DNA from 3 places in the Bradyrhizobium elkanii USDA 76 genome. Region 1 is predicted to be linked to each of the others. Evidence: riboswitches for the same ligand, from Rfam matches in the RefSeq annotation. Region 1 holds a riboswitch; each other region holds the start of a gene.

Evidence for each region. Region 1 has a riboswitch for cobalamin ahead of JEY66_RS35580 (ribonucleoside-diphosphate reductase subunit alpha). Riboswitches for the same ligand answer to the same signal wherever they lie in the genome.
Region 2: linked by a shared signal. The riboswitch ahead of JEY66_RS40830 (TonB-dependent receptor) and the one ahead of JEY66_RS35580 (ribonucleoside-diphosphate reductase subunit alpha) in region 1 are both predicted to bind cobalamin.
Region 3: linked by a shared signal. The riboswitch ahead of JEY66_RS29160 (DUF1636 family protein) and the one ahead of JEY66_RS35580 (ribonucleoside-diphosphate reductase subunit alpha) in region 1 are both predicted to bind cobalamin.

Annotation. Positions count from the first base shown of each region.
Region 1 covers NZ_CP066356.1:7,508,253-7,513,247, reverse strand. The annotation lists gene JEY66_RS45225 (hypothetical protein) at 361-609, opposite strand; gene JEY66_RS35585 (hypothetical protein) at 1,311-2,243, shown strand; cobalamin riboswitch at 2,645-2,860, shown strand; gene JEY66_RS35580 (ribonucleoside-diphosphate reductase subunit alpha) at 3,072-4,901, shown strand; gene JEY66_RS35575 (ribonucleotide-diphosphate reductase subunit beta) at 4,892-4,995, shown strand, end outside.
Region 2 covers NZ_CP066356.1:8,596,817-8,601,811, reverse strand. The annotation lists gene JEY66_RS40835 (hypothetical protein) at 60-233, opposite strand; gene JEY66_RS40830 (TonB-dependent receptor) at 346-2,613, opposite strand; cobalamin riboswitch at 2,723-2,920, opposite strand; gene JEY66_RS40825 (FecCD family ABC transporter permease) at 3,033-4,076, shown strand; gene JEY66_RS40820 (ABC transporter ATP-binding protein) at 4,073-4,846, shown strand.
Region 3 covers NZ_CP066356.1:6,011,829-6,016,823, forward strand. The annotation lists gene cobN (cobaltochelatase subunit CobN) at 1-680, opposite strand, end outside; gene cobW (cobalamin biosynthesis protein CobW) at 680-1,714, opposite strand; gene JEY66_RS29160 (DUF1636 family protein) at 1,711-2,085, opposite strand; cobalamin riboswitch at 2,179-2,393, opposite strand; gene cobO (cob(I)yrinic acid a,c-diamide adenosyltransferase) at 2,430-3,083, shown strand; gene JEY66_RS29170 (cobyric acid synthase) at 3,095-4,543, shown strand; gene cobD (threonine-phosphate decarboxylase CobD) at 4,540-4,995, opposite strand, start outside.

The DNA.
Region 1 (4,995 bases):
TGTGCGGCACACCCGCGATGGCGAAAGTTGTTGTCCGCGGGTGCCTGCCTGACATCACATTGCAGTTTCTCAGCATGTCGATCTAAGGAATGTGGCGGCTTGGCGAGTGAGGACCAGTGGTGGCGGCACGTCCGCCGTCGAATGATGGCTCGGCGCGTGACGGCGCGGCTCCAAGCTTCGGCCAAATCCGATGCTAGTTAGTTAGATTCGTCCGCTTCATGCGGTCCCGTCAGTTTCTGCTCAAAGCTCCTTGGATTGACCGCGCATGTCTGCTTATTGCCGGTTGAGGCCCGTGTTACTCCTCACAGCGGGAACGTCTCTCATCCTTAAACGTCGAATTTCATCCGTATGACGAGTCTTTTAGAGCAGTTCAAAGGTTCGCATCAAAAAAAATCGCAAGCTGCGATGTAGGATGCCGCTACCTCCTAGCTCGGACAGCTGTTGCTCGAAGCCTGTGGCGTCGTTGCGATACGCGACGGCTTTGCCGTCTCTGAATGCATCAAAGCTGATCGGATTCAAGATCAGTAGTCGGCTTTGCGCCTTGTGCGCGTCGGATACGTAAAGCACCCGCCCATCGTAGTACCATTGAAAATTATAGAGCTTGATCAAGCGGTCGAGAAATTCTCGCGGTGGGAGTTCCGGTAGCCGCCCGCGAATCCGCCCCTTCACCCCAGTACTTACATTGACCCGGATATTCCGATTGTGACCGAATTCCTGTAGTGCGGTCGCGAGGTCCTGATCCAGAACATGTAACTGTAAGGCGTCGATGGCAGCGTCAGCGGCGCGCCGAGCGTCCTGGCGACGTCAGGCAGGTGAAAACAGGAACACATAGCACTTTCTTCAAGATGCAGCCTCCGAGATCGGATGAGTATACCTGCTATTTTCACGACAGGATCGACACCAAAATTCGTCCCAAGTTGGAGGCCGATGCTTCTTCCTAAATGGAAACCTGCCGCGGTCATCGGGTAACGAACGCTCGTCAGCTTTCGGTCAGCTCGCTTCTCTAAGGTGCTGGCCGATTCGCGCTCACGAATGCTGCCAATCTTATCACGCGACAGAAACGGTTCTTCTCATGTTGCCTGCCGTTGCCTCGACCCGCTCTCAACTCGGCCGAATGTATCTCCAGCGGCTGTTCATCGGTGCGGGACCAGTTTCATGAAAATCTTACGCAGGCGGATGCTCTTGTCCGCTTGCCGCTTCTGCTGTCGCATCGGCGGGTGTAAGACCGACCTGTATACCAAAGTGCGGGCGAGTACGAAGGCACTGTCGTCGACTCGCTTGCAAATGAGATGGGAGGAACTGTGTTGCGGATGGATTTTTCGCGTATTAATCGGTCTAAAGCTATATTCCATAATATTTATGCTTCTGATGATCCGAGGGCATATTTCTCGATCCTCGGAGACCTAGATTATATGATTCCGGACGTGGCTGAGCCGGTTGTGCGCCAAATCCTGGCAGCGAAAGCTTCGGCAACCGGCCTTAAGCCCGTCGTGCTCGACGTTGGATGTTCATACGGCATCAACGCAGCAGTGCATCGCTTTCCGCTGACCTTCGGGGGCTTGCGTCACCGCTACGCCCGGCGTGAGATGAGGGCGATCAGTTCTGAAACACTGGTGAGTCTCGATCGCAATTTTTATGCAGCCTGGCCTGATGTCGGGTTGGCGCGCTTTATCGGCCTCGACGTGTCGGTACAGGCGATCAGCTATGCAAAGAGTGTTGGCCTCTTGGAGCAGGGCATCGTCGCTGACCTTGAAAAGGAGGCGCTATCGACGGATAGCGCGCGCATTCTCCGCTCCGTGGATGTTATCATGTCAACCGGATGCATCGGCTACGTTACCGAGAAGACGTTCAGCGAGATTCTCGATGCGACAGAGAAGCAACCATGGATCATCTCCTTTGTGCTACGAATGTTCCCATTTGAATCGTTGGCCGAAGCGTTTGCAAAGCGTGGTCTTGTGACAGAACGTCTTACCGGCGCGACGTTTATCCAGCGTCGCTTTCGCGATGCTGAAGAGTTTGAAAGTTGTTTGGCCAGCTTGGCGGCCCTTGGCGTGGATGCGACCGGCCTCGAATCAGAAGGGCTGTTGCATGCGGATCTGATCTTGTCTCGCCCAGAGGCGGATGCGCGGGCCACGCCTCTGGAAGACGTTGTCACCGTCGCCAGCGGCAGGGGACGGCCGATTGGACCCCGTTACGTTCATGTTGAAAGCAACGAGGGCTTGCACGTTGCGCTGGAGCCCTGACAGTTAAGGACCACTGTGCAGCGCGCGAGTCTCTTCGGCGCTGGATCAAGACGTCGAAAAACAAGGCCATTCTGGTCGAAGGCGCGCCAGGGCCAATGTTGTTCGCCGACGATGGATAACGATTCGTCCAGATGCCATTTGTCGCGGCGAGCGCTGCGATTCAGATCGGAGAGCGCCTTGCCGAATTCCCTCTCTGCTGACGCGCGGTTTCATAGATCGCATCAATGCGACACGTGGGTCAGAATTTCCTCGACTATGCGCAAGCTTAACGGAAACTGAAAGGCAGCCCAAGGCATCTCTGCAGCAAGAAGTGACAGCGGCGATAGAGTGGTCCGGGCGGTCGGTATGTTTTTGCCTTCTAAATCTTGATCTCTCCAATTGACGAATCCCGGCGCGTAGACCTATCTATAGTCAGTCACGGTCTTCCGTTCCCCACATCTTGTAGGGTGGAAGCTAAGAGGGAACCCGGTGCGCCAAAACGGCAACTCCGGGGCTGCCCCCGCAACTGTAAGCGGCGAGCGGTTGTCATCATGGTCACTGGCGCGACACAGCGCCGGGAAGGCCGATGGCCGCAGTGACCCGCGAGCCAGGAGACCTGCCGCGACCGAATGAAAGTCCTCGGGCGGGGTGTCCCGGTGGGTCGCTTGCAGCCGGGGACATTTGCCCGGATTCCTCGCAAGTCGTCCGCGCCGGCCCGCGCCCAACATCGCGGGGTTGCCGATGTCGCCGTCTTACAATTTCGATCAGCAGGGTCATCTCATTGAGCCGCCGCATGTGCAGCCGCGCCCAGCGCAGGCAAGGCCTACCCCGCCTGAGTCGGGTCTTGTCTTGCCATCGCCGGCTCCGCTGCCGCGCCCCCTTGCTCCATCGCCAAGGCGGGCCGATCTCAAGCTCGATCGGACGCGCGACGACCTGTTGACGCCGTTCGGCAAGCTGACGGTGACCGACCGTTACCTGCTCGCCGGCGAATTGCTCCAGGACATGTTCGCGCGGGTGTCTTGCGCCTTCGCGGATGATGTTGCGCATGCCCAACGTCTCTATGATGCGATGTCTCGGCTGTGGTTCATGCCGGCCACACCGGTGCTGTCCAACGGCGGCACCACGCGCGGTCTGCCGATCTCATGCTTCCTTAACTCGGTGTCGGACTCGCTCGAAGGCATCGTCGGCACCTGGAACGAGAATGTCTGGCTTGCCTCTAACGGCGGCGGCATCGGCACCTACTGGGGCAACGTTCGCTCGATCGGCGAGAAGGTGAAGGGCGGCGTTACCTCGGGTATCATCCCGTTCATCCACGTCATGGACGGCCTGACATTGGCGATCAGCCAGGGCTCGTTGCGGCGCGGCTCTGCGGCGGTCTATCTCGATATCCACCATCCCGAGATCGAGGAGTTCCTCGAGATTCGCAAGGCGTCCGGCGACTTCAACCGCAAGAGTCTCAACCTGCACCACGGGATCAACGTTACCGACGCGTTCATGCGTGCCGTGGGCGCCGGCACCGCGTTCGCTCTGCGCAGCCCGAGGACCAACGATGTCATCCGCGAGATCGACGCCCGCCAACTGTGGCAACGCATCCTGGAGAACCGGCTGCAGACCGGCGAGCCTTACTTGTTGTTTATTGACACCGTGAACCGGTCGCTCCCCAAGCACCAGCGCGAGCTCGGCCTCAAGGTCTCTACCTCCAACCTGTGCAGCGAAATTACCCTGCCGACCGGCATCGATCATCGCGGCGAGGAGCGCACCGCGGTGTGCTGCCTGTCGTCGCTCAACCTCGAGACCTGGGATCAGTGGAATGAGAAGCCAGGCTTCATCGAGGACGTCATGCGCTTCCTCGACAACGTGCTGACCCACTTCATCACGGTGGCGCCGGACGGCATGAAGCGTGCCCGCTACGCCGCCTTGCGTGAGCGCTCCGTCGGCCTCGGCGTCATGGGCTTCCATTCGTTCCTGCAGGCCAAGGGCATTCCGATGGAAAGTGTCGTGGCCAAGTCGTTCAATCTGAACATGTTCCGGAAAATCCGTCGCGATGCCGACGCGGCATCCGTGACGCTCGCGCGCGAGCGTGGGCCGTGCCCGGATGCACTGGAACGCGGTGTGATGGCGCGCTTCAGCCATAAGATCGCGATCGCGCCAACCGCCTCGATCAGCATCATCTGCGGCGGGACTAGCGCTTGCGTCGAGCCGATCCCGGCCAACATCTACACCCATAAGACCTTGTCCGGTGCCATCTCGGTGCGTAATCCGCATCTCGCCAAGCTGCTGGCCGCCAAGGGCGCAGATACTTCGGCGACCTGGCAGTCGATCATCGCGCACGAGGGTTCAGTCGCCCATCTCGACACCCTGTCGGAACACGAAAAAGCGGTCTTTCGCACCGCCTTCGAAATCGACCAGCGCTGGATCGTCGAGCTTGCCGCCGACCGCGCCGCGTTCATTTGCCAGAGCCAGTCGATTAACCTCTATCTGCCGGCCGACGTCGATAAGTGGGACCTTCACATGCTGCATTGGACGGCATGGAAGCGCGGGGTGAAGAGCCTCTACTACTGCCGTTCAAAATCGATCTCGCGCGCGGCGTTCGCCGGCAACATCGCTGACGGCGACAACGCGGCGCCGCCGCAGCCGCAGCGGCACACTGACTATGAGGAGTGCCTCGCATGTCAGTGATCGATCTCTCATCCGTCGATCCGCGCACACTGATCGGCAAACGGTGCGTCGGCCTCCTCGACTCGACCGGCAGCTATGACGTCGATCGCTACGC
Region 2 (4,995 bases), 1.1 Mb from region 1:
AGCCGCCGCGGAGTATGGGTCCCGGCTTTCGCCGGGACGACGCTGGGATGGATATCGTCCTACAACGGCTCGTCATCATTGCCGTAGCGGTCGAGCTTCGGCGTGGCGATGTCGCCATCCTCGTAATAGTCATCGTCCTGCAGCGCTGCGGGCGGCGGAGGTTTCTTCGACTTGTCGTCGGTCTTGTCTTTGGTCTTGGCGCCGTCCTTGCTTGTCTTTCCGGCCTTGGCCATGCGTTTCCCCTGCACGGGTCAAATCAGCTGCCGGAATTCTACTCCAGTTTGCGGACGCTTGTAACGTGATGAGAGGGTACGGCGGAGTCACACCCCGTCCCACCGGATAGCTCTAAAACGTCGCGCCGGCCTTTACCATGTAGGTGCGGCCGGGCAGCGGATAGGCCGAGAAGCGGCCCTCCGTGAACGTGCTCGCGATGGCGTAGTCGTAATAGAGCGCGTTGAACAGGTTGTTCACGCTCAGCGACCAGAAGAAGCGGTCATATTGCCCGCTCAGCTTGATGTCGGCGGTGGCGTTGCCGGGAATCCGGCTCTGGGTGTTGGCCTGGTCGTTGTCCATGATGCGCGAGCTCCAGGCCCGCACCGTGGCGTCGAACACCAGATAGTTCTGCCAGATATTCCAGGTCACGCCGAGATTGCCGGTGTAGCGCGACACCAGCGGCACGTCGTTGCCGGCCCAGATGCCTTCGCGGAAGACCGCGCGGGTGATCGCCATGCCGCCGCGCAGGGTGACGCTGTCGCTGACCTTGAGCGCCGCGCTGGTCTCCGAGCCATAGCGGCGGGTGGGGTCGAGGTTGGTGTTGAAGAACAGCACCGGGTTGAAATGGATCTCGTTCTCGAGATCCATCAGATAGACGCTGGTCTGGACCTGGAAGCGGTTGGTCCTGACGCGAAAGCCGCCCTCGACGTCCTGCGAGGTCTGGGTCTTGAGCTGGAACGTCTGCGGGATCGGGGCGAAGGTCAGCGGGTCGAATGACGGACCCGACGCGACGCGTTCGTCGACATCAGGCGTGCGGAATGCGCGCGCCGCGCGGCCGAACACCGAGAAGGTGTCGGTCAGGCGATGCTCGACACCGACATGCAGCGCGTATTGCGTCTCGTTGCTGTCGAGCGGTGCCGCCTGCGCGTCGAACGCGAACGGCGCGTTCGGGTCGTAGCGATCGCGCGCCGAGACGCTGGTGTTCTGCACGCGCGCGCCGTAGGAGAAGTCGGTCGTCGGCAGCACGCCGATCGTGTGCTGCCAGTAGCCGGCCACGGACTGCTGCTCGATATTGTAGATGTGGAACGGGTCGACGCCCCGATAGGCGCCGCGCGCCTCGCGGAAAGTCGAATCGTAATAGTCGATGCCGGTCAGGATCGTCGACGGCATCCCCAGCATCACATTCTTGACGCTGAGCCGCGGCGTGAGCGACCAGGTCTGCAGCGCGGCGTCATTGTAGGTCGAAGCGAAGCTGATGGTCGGCACCGTGCCGAAGAAGCCGCTCTGCGTCTCGCGCTGTCGCCAGCCGCCGTCGACGATCAGGTCGACGCCGTTGATCAGCGTCCTGGTGAAGCCGGCGGTGATGCTCGCGGTCTGCTGGTTGGCGTAGTCGAAGGGCGTCGCGGCGCCGCGGCGATCGGTGAGCAGCTCGTTGACGCCGATCGACGGATCGACCAGCCGTCCGCCGGGCAGGCCGAGCTTCTGGTCGCTGCCGGTGACGGTGAGGAAGGCGGTGAGATCAGGCGTGGTGTAGTTGATGTTGCCGACCGCGTTGCGCTGGTCGAGCGCATTGTTGACGCGGTAGCCGTCGGATTTGATGCCGTTGCCGTAGAGTGAGGTGGACCACGGTCCGGAATTGAGCGCCGCGGAGACCGCGGCCATGCGGGTGTTGAACGAGCCGATTCCGGCCTCGGCCCGCATCGTCGTCGGCGGGCCGCCGACGCCGGTCTTGGTGATGATGTTGACGACGCCGCCCACCGCGTTGTCGCCGTAAAGCACGGCGCCGCTGTTGCCGCGCGTGATCTCGATTCGCTCGATGGAATCGAGCGGGATCGTGGTGAGGTCGAAGCCGGCCTTGTCGACGTCGTTAAGGCGGCGGCCGTTGAGCAGGAAAAGGGTATTGTCGGTCGCGAATGCGCCGAAGCCGCGCAGGTCGACCGAGGTCTTGGCGCCGTTCGGCCCGCCATAGGGCGTTTGCAGCTGCACGCCCGGCACCTGCGCGAGGATCTCGGGCAGCGACTGCACCGGCGAATGCGCGATGTCGTTGGCGGTGATCACGGCCGAGGAGGAGCCGACAATGCCGGCGAACTGGCGGCCGCCGCCAGCGCCACCCGTTCCGTTGGCCACGCCGGTCCCTGTCGTGCCAGATCCGCTGCCGCTGCCCGTATTGTTACTCTGCGTGGTGCCCGGCGCCGGGCGGCGCGGCGCCGGCGCTTCGTCTGCGGCCGGCCTGGCGCGCGTGACGTTCTGGTCGCCCGGCTTGGTGACTTCGATCGCCGGCAGCTGATCGGGAGCGGGCGCCTGCTGCGCCCGCGCGGCGGGGACAAGGATAGCCGGCGCGATCACCGTCGACGCGAGCAGAAGCGCGCGGTGCCGCCGATGAAAAGGGAAGGAGAACATAAGCGAGGCCTCGGCAACGTCAGTGGCACGTCACCGCGAACCAGTCTCACCATCGTGCTCACGGCATCAGGTGAAGCTCATGCCTGTACTCCCCGACCGGCATCCTCGCGTGTGACCACGGCTGACGGCAGGTCTCCTGGCTCGCGGGTCGTTACCCTTCGTCGCCTTCCCAGGACCGAGATTCCCAGTGGCCTGTGACGAAGGATTCACCGCATACAGTTGCGGGGGCAGCCGCGGCGTTGGGGAAGTTTCCCCGCACCGCATTCCCTTTTCATCTCATGAAAGAACCGTCATGTTCATCTAGGGTTCGGCCGGGCAGCAAAGTCAATCCGGCGGAAGTCGGGCGGCGGCCGGGCGGCCACGGTTTTTGTCGAGTGTCGCTTGTCTGCCACGGCGATCGCTGTAAGAGCATGGATTCAATGAGCGTGCAGGATTTTGCCTTGGCGGCCGAGGTCGCGGCGCGGCGCCGGTGGGGCGCCACCGCGGCGTTGCTCGCGCTCGTGGTCCTGCTGCTGCTGATCTCGCTCGGCATCGGGCCGGTGCGGCTGTCGCCGCTTGCGGTGATCGAGGCGCTGTTCGGCGGCGGCAGCGATGTGGCGCAGGTGATCGTGCGCGAGATCCGCCTGCCGCGCACCATCCTGGCATTCGCGATCGGCGCTATTCTCGGGCTGTCGGGTGCGGCGCTGCAGGGGCTGCTGCGCAATCCGCTGGCCTCGCCGTCGCTGTTCGGCGCGCCGCAATCGGCGGCCTTCGGCGCGGTGCTGGTGATCGCGCTGGGCCTCGCCGATGTGCGCTCCTACGCGCTGCCGGTGGTGGCGATCATCGCCGCCTTCGGCTCCGTGTTCGCGCTGCTTGCGATCGCCGGCCGCAATGCCGGGCTCTTGATCCTGATCCTCGCCGGGCTCGCGATCTCGAGCTTTGCGGGGGCGGCGACGGCGCTGGTGATGAATCTCTCGAGCAATCCGTTCGTGGTGCTGGAGATCGCGTTCTGGCTGCTCGGCTCGCTGGAGGACCGCAGCTTCCAGCACGTGGCGCTGGCACTGCCTTTCATCGTCGCGGGCGCCGCCATCCTGCTCAGCCAGGCGAGCGCCTTCCGCGCGCTGACGCTTGGCGAGGAGGCGGCGCAGAGCCTCGGCGTCGATGTCGGACGGTTGCGGCTCCTCGTCATCACGGGCGTGGCGCTCGGCGTCGGCGGCGCGGTCGCGGTGACAGGCACGATCGGCTTCATCGGGCTCGTCGCGCCGCATCTGATGCGTCCGCTGATCGGTCACGATCCGGCGCGGCTGTTGGTGCCGAGCGCGCTCACCGGCTCGGCGCTGCTGCTCGCCGCCGATATCGCGGTGCGCATTATCCCCTCGACCTCGGACATCAAGGTCGGCGTGCTGACCTCGATCATCGGCGTGCCGTTCTTCCTCTATCTGATCATGCGCGAACGTCGCGCGCTCGGCGGAGGCGTGGCATGACGCTGCTCTCCGCCGCTGCTCTCAATGCCTCGCTCGGCAGCCGCAAGGTGCTGCACGATGTCTCGCTGTCGCTGCCATCGGGCCATCTGGTCGCGCTGGTCGGGCCGAACGGCGCCGGCAAGACCACGCTGCTGCGCGCACTGGCCGGGCTGATCCCGTCGGGCGGCGAGATCCGGATCGGCGGCGATCCGCTGGCGTCGCTGCCGCTGCGCGAGCGTGCGAAGCGCTTCGCCTATCTGCCGCAGGGCCACATGGTGCACTGGCCGCTGCCGGCACGCGACATCGTCGCGCTCGGCCGCTACCCGCACGGCGCGACCGATCCGGCGCGGCTGTCGCAGACGGATATGGAGGCGGTGCTGCGCGCGATGCAGGCGGTCGACGTCACTGAATTCAGCGATCGCCGCGTCACCGAACTCTCCGGCGGCGAGCGCAGCCGCGTCGCGCTGGCCCGGGTGCTCGCGGTGGAGGCGCCGGTGATCCTCGCCGACGAGCCGACCGCCTCGCTCGATCCGCGCCACCAGATCGACGTGATGCAGAAGCTGCGCAACGTCGCCGACACCGGCGTGCTGGTCATCGTGGTGACGCACGATCTCGGACTCGCCGCGCGCTTCGCCGATCATGTTCTGGTGCTCGCGGAGGGACGGCTGGCCGCGCAAGGCGCGCCTGTCGAGGCACTGTCGGAGAGCGTCCTCGCCAGCGTGTTCCGGGTCAGCGCCTATCGTGCCGAATTTCAGCGCGAAGCCGTCATCGTGCCGTGGGCGGACGTGTGATGAGGCCGCGGCCTCACCACGAGCTCAGTTCACCTCTCCCGCTTGCGGGGGAGGTCGCTGCGCTCGAAGAGCGCAGCGGGTGGGGGCTCTCTCCACTCAAAGAGTGTTCATTGCGGGACGACCCCGACCCCGACCCTCCCCCGCAAGCG
Region 3 (4,995 bases), 1.5 Mb from region 1:
CCCCTGTCGCGCAGTGCATCGATCAAGGCATCGACCGGCGCCGTGTCGCCGGCCGCGAGATAAGAACGATAAAACGTCACCAGCACGCGCGGCCGGCCGTCCGGTGCCGGCAACGCCGCGATGGCACCGCGCCGGGAATCGTAGACGCCGATCTCCGGAAGATCGATCTCGCCGACCACAGGCCCGGCATAAAGTCCGGACGCCAGCGCCAGTTGCGCGATCACGGCCTGCGCGGCAACGGGGCCGCCCTTGTCGCACAGCACCTTGAGACGGCGCAGCGTCGAGACCGGCAAGGTCGAGAATCCATCCAGCCGCAAATCGTCGCGACCATCGGCCGGCAGCACGACCAAGGCAATGCCGCGCTCCTTCGCCAGCCGATGCACCGCAGCCAGCCCGTATGACCAATAGGGCTCGCCGCCGATCAGCCGCACCAAAATGCCGCGGGCGTGCGAGAGCGTCCGCTCGATATAGGTATCGACCGACAGCGGATGGCGCAGCTCCGCGAGATTGGCGAGCCGCAGCGACGGCAACGCAGCGCGGCCGCGCCGCCAGCCGGCCGCGAAGGCAGCAAGATCGCTGTCGGAAAACGACAACACCACGAGATCGGCCGGATCCTGGCCGAGGTCCCTAGGCGTCGCGGTCTCCTCAAGGCCGCGGCTCTCGCGGAAGACGACGTGCATCAGACACCAAGCCGTGCCCTGATCGCGGCTTCATCGATGTCCGCATGTTCGCCGATCACGACGAGCTTCGACTGCCGCGCCCGTGCGCCCCAGGGCATGTCGAACTGATGCCGCACCCGTTCGCCGACCGATTGCACCAGCAGCCGCATCGGCTTGCCTTCGACCGCGATGTAGCCCTTGGCGCGCAGCACGTTCTGCTCACGCGCCAGTCCCTTGATCGAGGCGACCAGCGCGTCGACATCCGAAACTTCCGGAAGATCGATCACGACGGAATTGAAATCGTCGTGCTCGTGTTCCTCCTCGCCATCGTGATGCGACGGCCGCGCCGCGAGATCGTTTTCCGCCGCCGCCTCGAGGCCGAGGATCACGCGCGCGTCGATCGTGCCGTCGACGACGGGCAGCATCGGCACCTCGCGCGGCATCTCGGCCCCGATCACCGCTTTCGCTGCCTTGATCCCCTCCGCCCCGGCAAGGTCGGCCTTGGTCAGCAGCACGAGATCGGCGCAGGCAATCTGGTCCTCGAACACTTCGGACAGCGGCGTCTCGTGGTCGAGATTGTCGTCCGCTGCGCGCTGCGCGTCCACCGCGGCCGGATCAGGCGCAAACCGGCCGGCGGCGACAGCCTCCGCATCGGCCAGCGCGATCACGCCGTCGACCGTGATCCGCGAGCGGATCTCCGGCCAGTCGAACGCTTTCAACAGCGGCTTCGGCAGGGCGAGCCCCGAGGTCTCGATCACGATATGATCGGGCTTCACGTTCCGCGCCAGCAACTGCTCCATCGCCGGGATGAAATCGTCGGCGACCGTGCAGCAGATGCAGCCATTGGCGAGCTCGACGATGTTCTCGGCCGGGCAATTGGCGTCGGCGCACGACTTCAGGATGTCGCCATCGACGCCTTCGCTGCCGAATTCGTTGACCAGCACTGCGAGTTTCTTGCCGTTGGCATTGCGGATCAGATGCTGGATCAGCGTCGTCTTGCCGGAGCCGAGAAAGCCGGTCACGACGGTGACCGGAATTTTGGCGAGCGTGGTCATTCTGCGGCCTCCGGCACGACGGGAAGAGGTGGAATGCGGGCGAGCGATTGCTTGCGGAAGATATCCGGACGGCTGCGCCACGGCACGATGCCGTCAGGCGCCGCCGCATAGGCGGAGGCACCGGCGATCACATCCGCGGCATTATCAGCGGACAGTCGGCCGTAGACATAGGACCATCGCCCCGGCGCGCTGAGCGCGACCGAGCAACCCTGGCTGCAGGCCGACAGGCATGCGACGGGAACCAGATTGACGTCATCGGGCACGCCGGCCTCGACGAGCGCGGCATGCAGGCGCGCACCGGGCGCGAGCTCACCTTCCGCCGGCGTCTGGCCGGCGCGGCAGGTGATGCAGACATGGAGTGTAACGCTCATCGCCCTTCCTGGATTGACGGCGGGAGCGATGAGGCACACGAACCGATTTTGGACAGGTTCGTTCCCCGTCGCGGAACACCCCGTCCGCCGGTCTCACAACATGCTGCGTTGGCAGGTCTCCCGGCTTGCGGAGCAGGTTTTACCCTTCGATGCCCGCCTTCCCGACTCCATATGGAATCAGTGGCTTGGGCATCTCTCCGGTCACGGTCGCGGGGGCGGCTGCGCTTCGGGCGAACCTTGCGGTCATCGCCCTATCGCATTCCCTCTTCGCCTGTCGTAGGACAGGAACCAACGCAGGACCACCATTCGTCCAAGCCTCGCACTTGTCAAGCCGAAGGAACGTAATGACTTCAGATGGAAACGACGCTGCGGACGGCGCCATCGGCACCGATTCTTCGCTGGATGCGCGCCACGCGGACAAGATGGCGAAAAAGAAGGCCGCCCGCGACCGCATCATGGCGACCAAGAGCGGCGAAAAGGGTCTGATCATCGTCCATACCGGCGCCGGCAAAGGAAAATCCTCCTCCGCCTTCGGCATGATCGTGCGCTGCGTGGCGCACGGCTTTCCCTGCGCCGTGGTGCAGTTCATCAAGGGCGCCTGGGATACCGGCGAGCGCCGCCTGCTTACCGGGCATTTCGGCGATCTCTGTCAGTTTCACGCGATGGGCGAAGGCTTTACCTGGGAGACGCAGGATCGCGCCCGCGACATCGCGGCAGCGCAAGCGGGCTGGGAGAAGGCCAAGCAGCTGATCGCAGACCCGAGCCTGCGCATGGTCGTGCTCGACGAGATCAACATCGCGCTACGCTACGATTATCTCGCGATCGCCGATGTCGTCGACTTCCTGACGACGTCGAAGCCGCCGATGACCCATGTCGTGCTCACCGGGCGCAACGCCAAGGACGAACTGATCGAGATCGCCGATCTCGTCACCGAGATGACGCTGGTGAAGCATCCGTTCCGCTCCGGCATCAAGGCCCAGCCAGGCGTCGAGTTCTGACAGACAGCACCATGGGGCGCGCATTGATGATCCAGGGAGCCGGCTCGGACGTGGGCAAATCGCTCATCGTCGCCGGCCTTGCGCGCGCGGCCAGACGGCGCGGCCTGCGCGTGCTGCCGTTCAAGCCGCAGAACATGTCGAACAATGCGGCCGTGACCGTCGACGGCGGCGAGATCGGCCGCGCGCAGGCCGTGCAGGCGCTTGCCGCCGGCGTCGAGCCGCACACCGACATGAACCCGGTGCTGCTCAAGCCCGAGAGCGATGTCGGCGCCCAGATCATCGTGCACGGCAAACGGATCGCCACCGCACGCGCGCGCGAATATGCCGGCATGAAACCGTCGCTGATGGGCGCGGTGCTGGAGAGTTTTGCGCGCCTGAAGCAGCGCGCCGATCTGGTGCTGGTGGAGGGCGCCGGCAGCCCCGCCGAGGTCAACTTACGCAAAGCCGACATCGCCAATATGGGCTTTGCACGCCGGGCCGACGTGCCGGTGGTGCTGGTCGGCGACATCGACCGCGGCGGCGTGATCGCGCAGCTCGTCGGCATCAAGACGGTGATCGATCCTGATGATGCCGCGATGATCCAGGGCTTTGTCATCAACAAATTCCGCGGCGATCCGACATTGTTCGACGACGGCTACCGCCTGATCGAAGCCCGCACCGCCTGGCGCGGCTTTGGCGTGCTGCCCTGGTTCGTCCGTGCCGGCGAACTTCCGGCCGAAGATGCGCTCGGGCTCGGCGAGGCACGCAAGCCCGGTCAGTGCAAGATCGCGTTCCTGGCGCTGTCGCGGATCGCCAATTTCGACGACCTCGATCCGCTGAAGCTCGAGCCCGGCGTCGATCTCGTGATGGTACGTCCAGGCGAAGCCATCCCGGGTGATGCGAAGCTCGTCATCCTGCCCGGCTCGAAATCGACCCGCGGCGATCTCGCCTTCCTGCGCGCGCAGGGCTGGGACATCGACCTCCTGGCGCATCATCGCCGCGGCGGCCATGTCCTCGGCCTGTGCGGCGGCTACCAGATGCTCGGACACAGCGTCGCCGATCCCGATGGGATCGAAGGTCCTGCCGGCGAAACGCGCGGTCTCGGGCTGCTCGATGTCACGACCACCATGACCGAACAGAAGACGCTGACGCGCGTCAGCGCGGTGCATGCCGCGACCAGCCAGCCGATCAGCGCCTACGAGATCCATATCGGCCGCACCGATGGCCCCGATCGCGCGCGGCCTTTTGCATCACTCGACGGTACGGCTGAGGGCGCGGTTTCTGCCAACGGGCGCGTTCACGGCAGCTATCTGCACGGCCTGTTCGCCTCGGACGAATTTCGCAAGGCTTTCCTCGCGCAACTCGACATCGCGGCGGCTGATCAGCCCTACGGCGCCAGGGTCGAGACCGCACTCGATGCGCTTGCCAAGCACATCGAGACCCATCTCGATGTCGACGGCCTGCTCGCGCTGGTGCGTTAAACGGGCAGCACGGCGGAAAGACGAGACCATTCGGCCTCGCTGCCCGGCAAGCCGAGGCGCAGCCATCCCGGTTTCTGCTGGAAAACCCGCGACCAGATCTGTGCACGCGCAAGCTTCGCCTGCGCGGCCAACGCATCGCCGGTCTCGTAGAGCCGGAACAACAGCGTGCCGCCGAGCAGCGTCCAGCCCTGCGATCGCGCCGCCGCGTCGAGCCTGACGCAGTCGTCCGCGAGCCGCGCGGCCGTGGCCTTGGCCCAGTCGCGATCGAGCAACGCGCGCCGTCCGATCGCAATCGCGGCGCCCGAAACCGGCCATGGGCCCGCCATCGCGGCAAGCGCGGCGATGTCTGCCTCGCTGCCGACAGCGAAGCCGAGCCGCAAGCCGGCAAGTCCGTAAAACTTGCCGAATGAGCGCAGGATCAGGAGCCCGGCGCGTCCTGCTTCCGGTGCAAG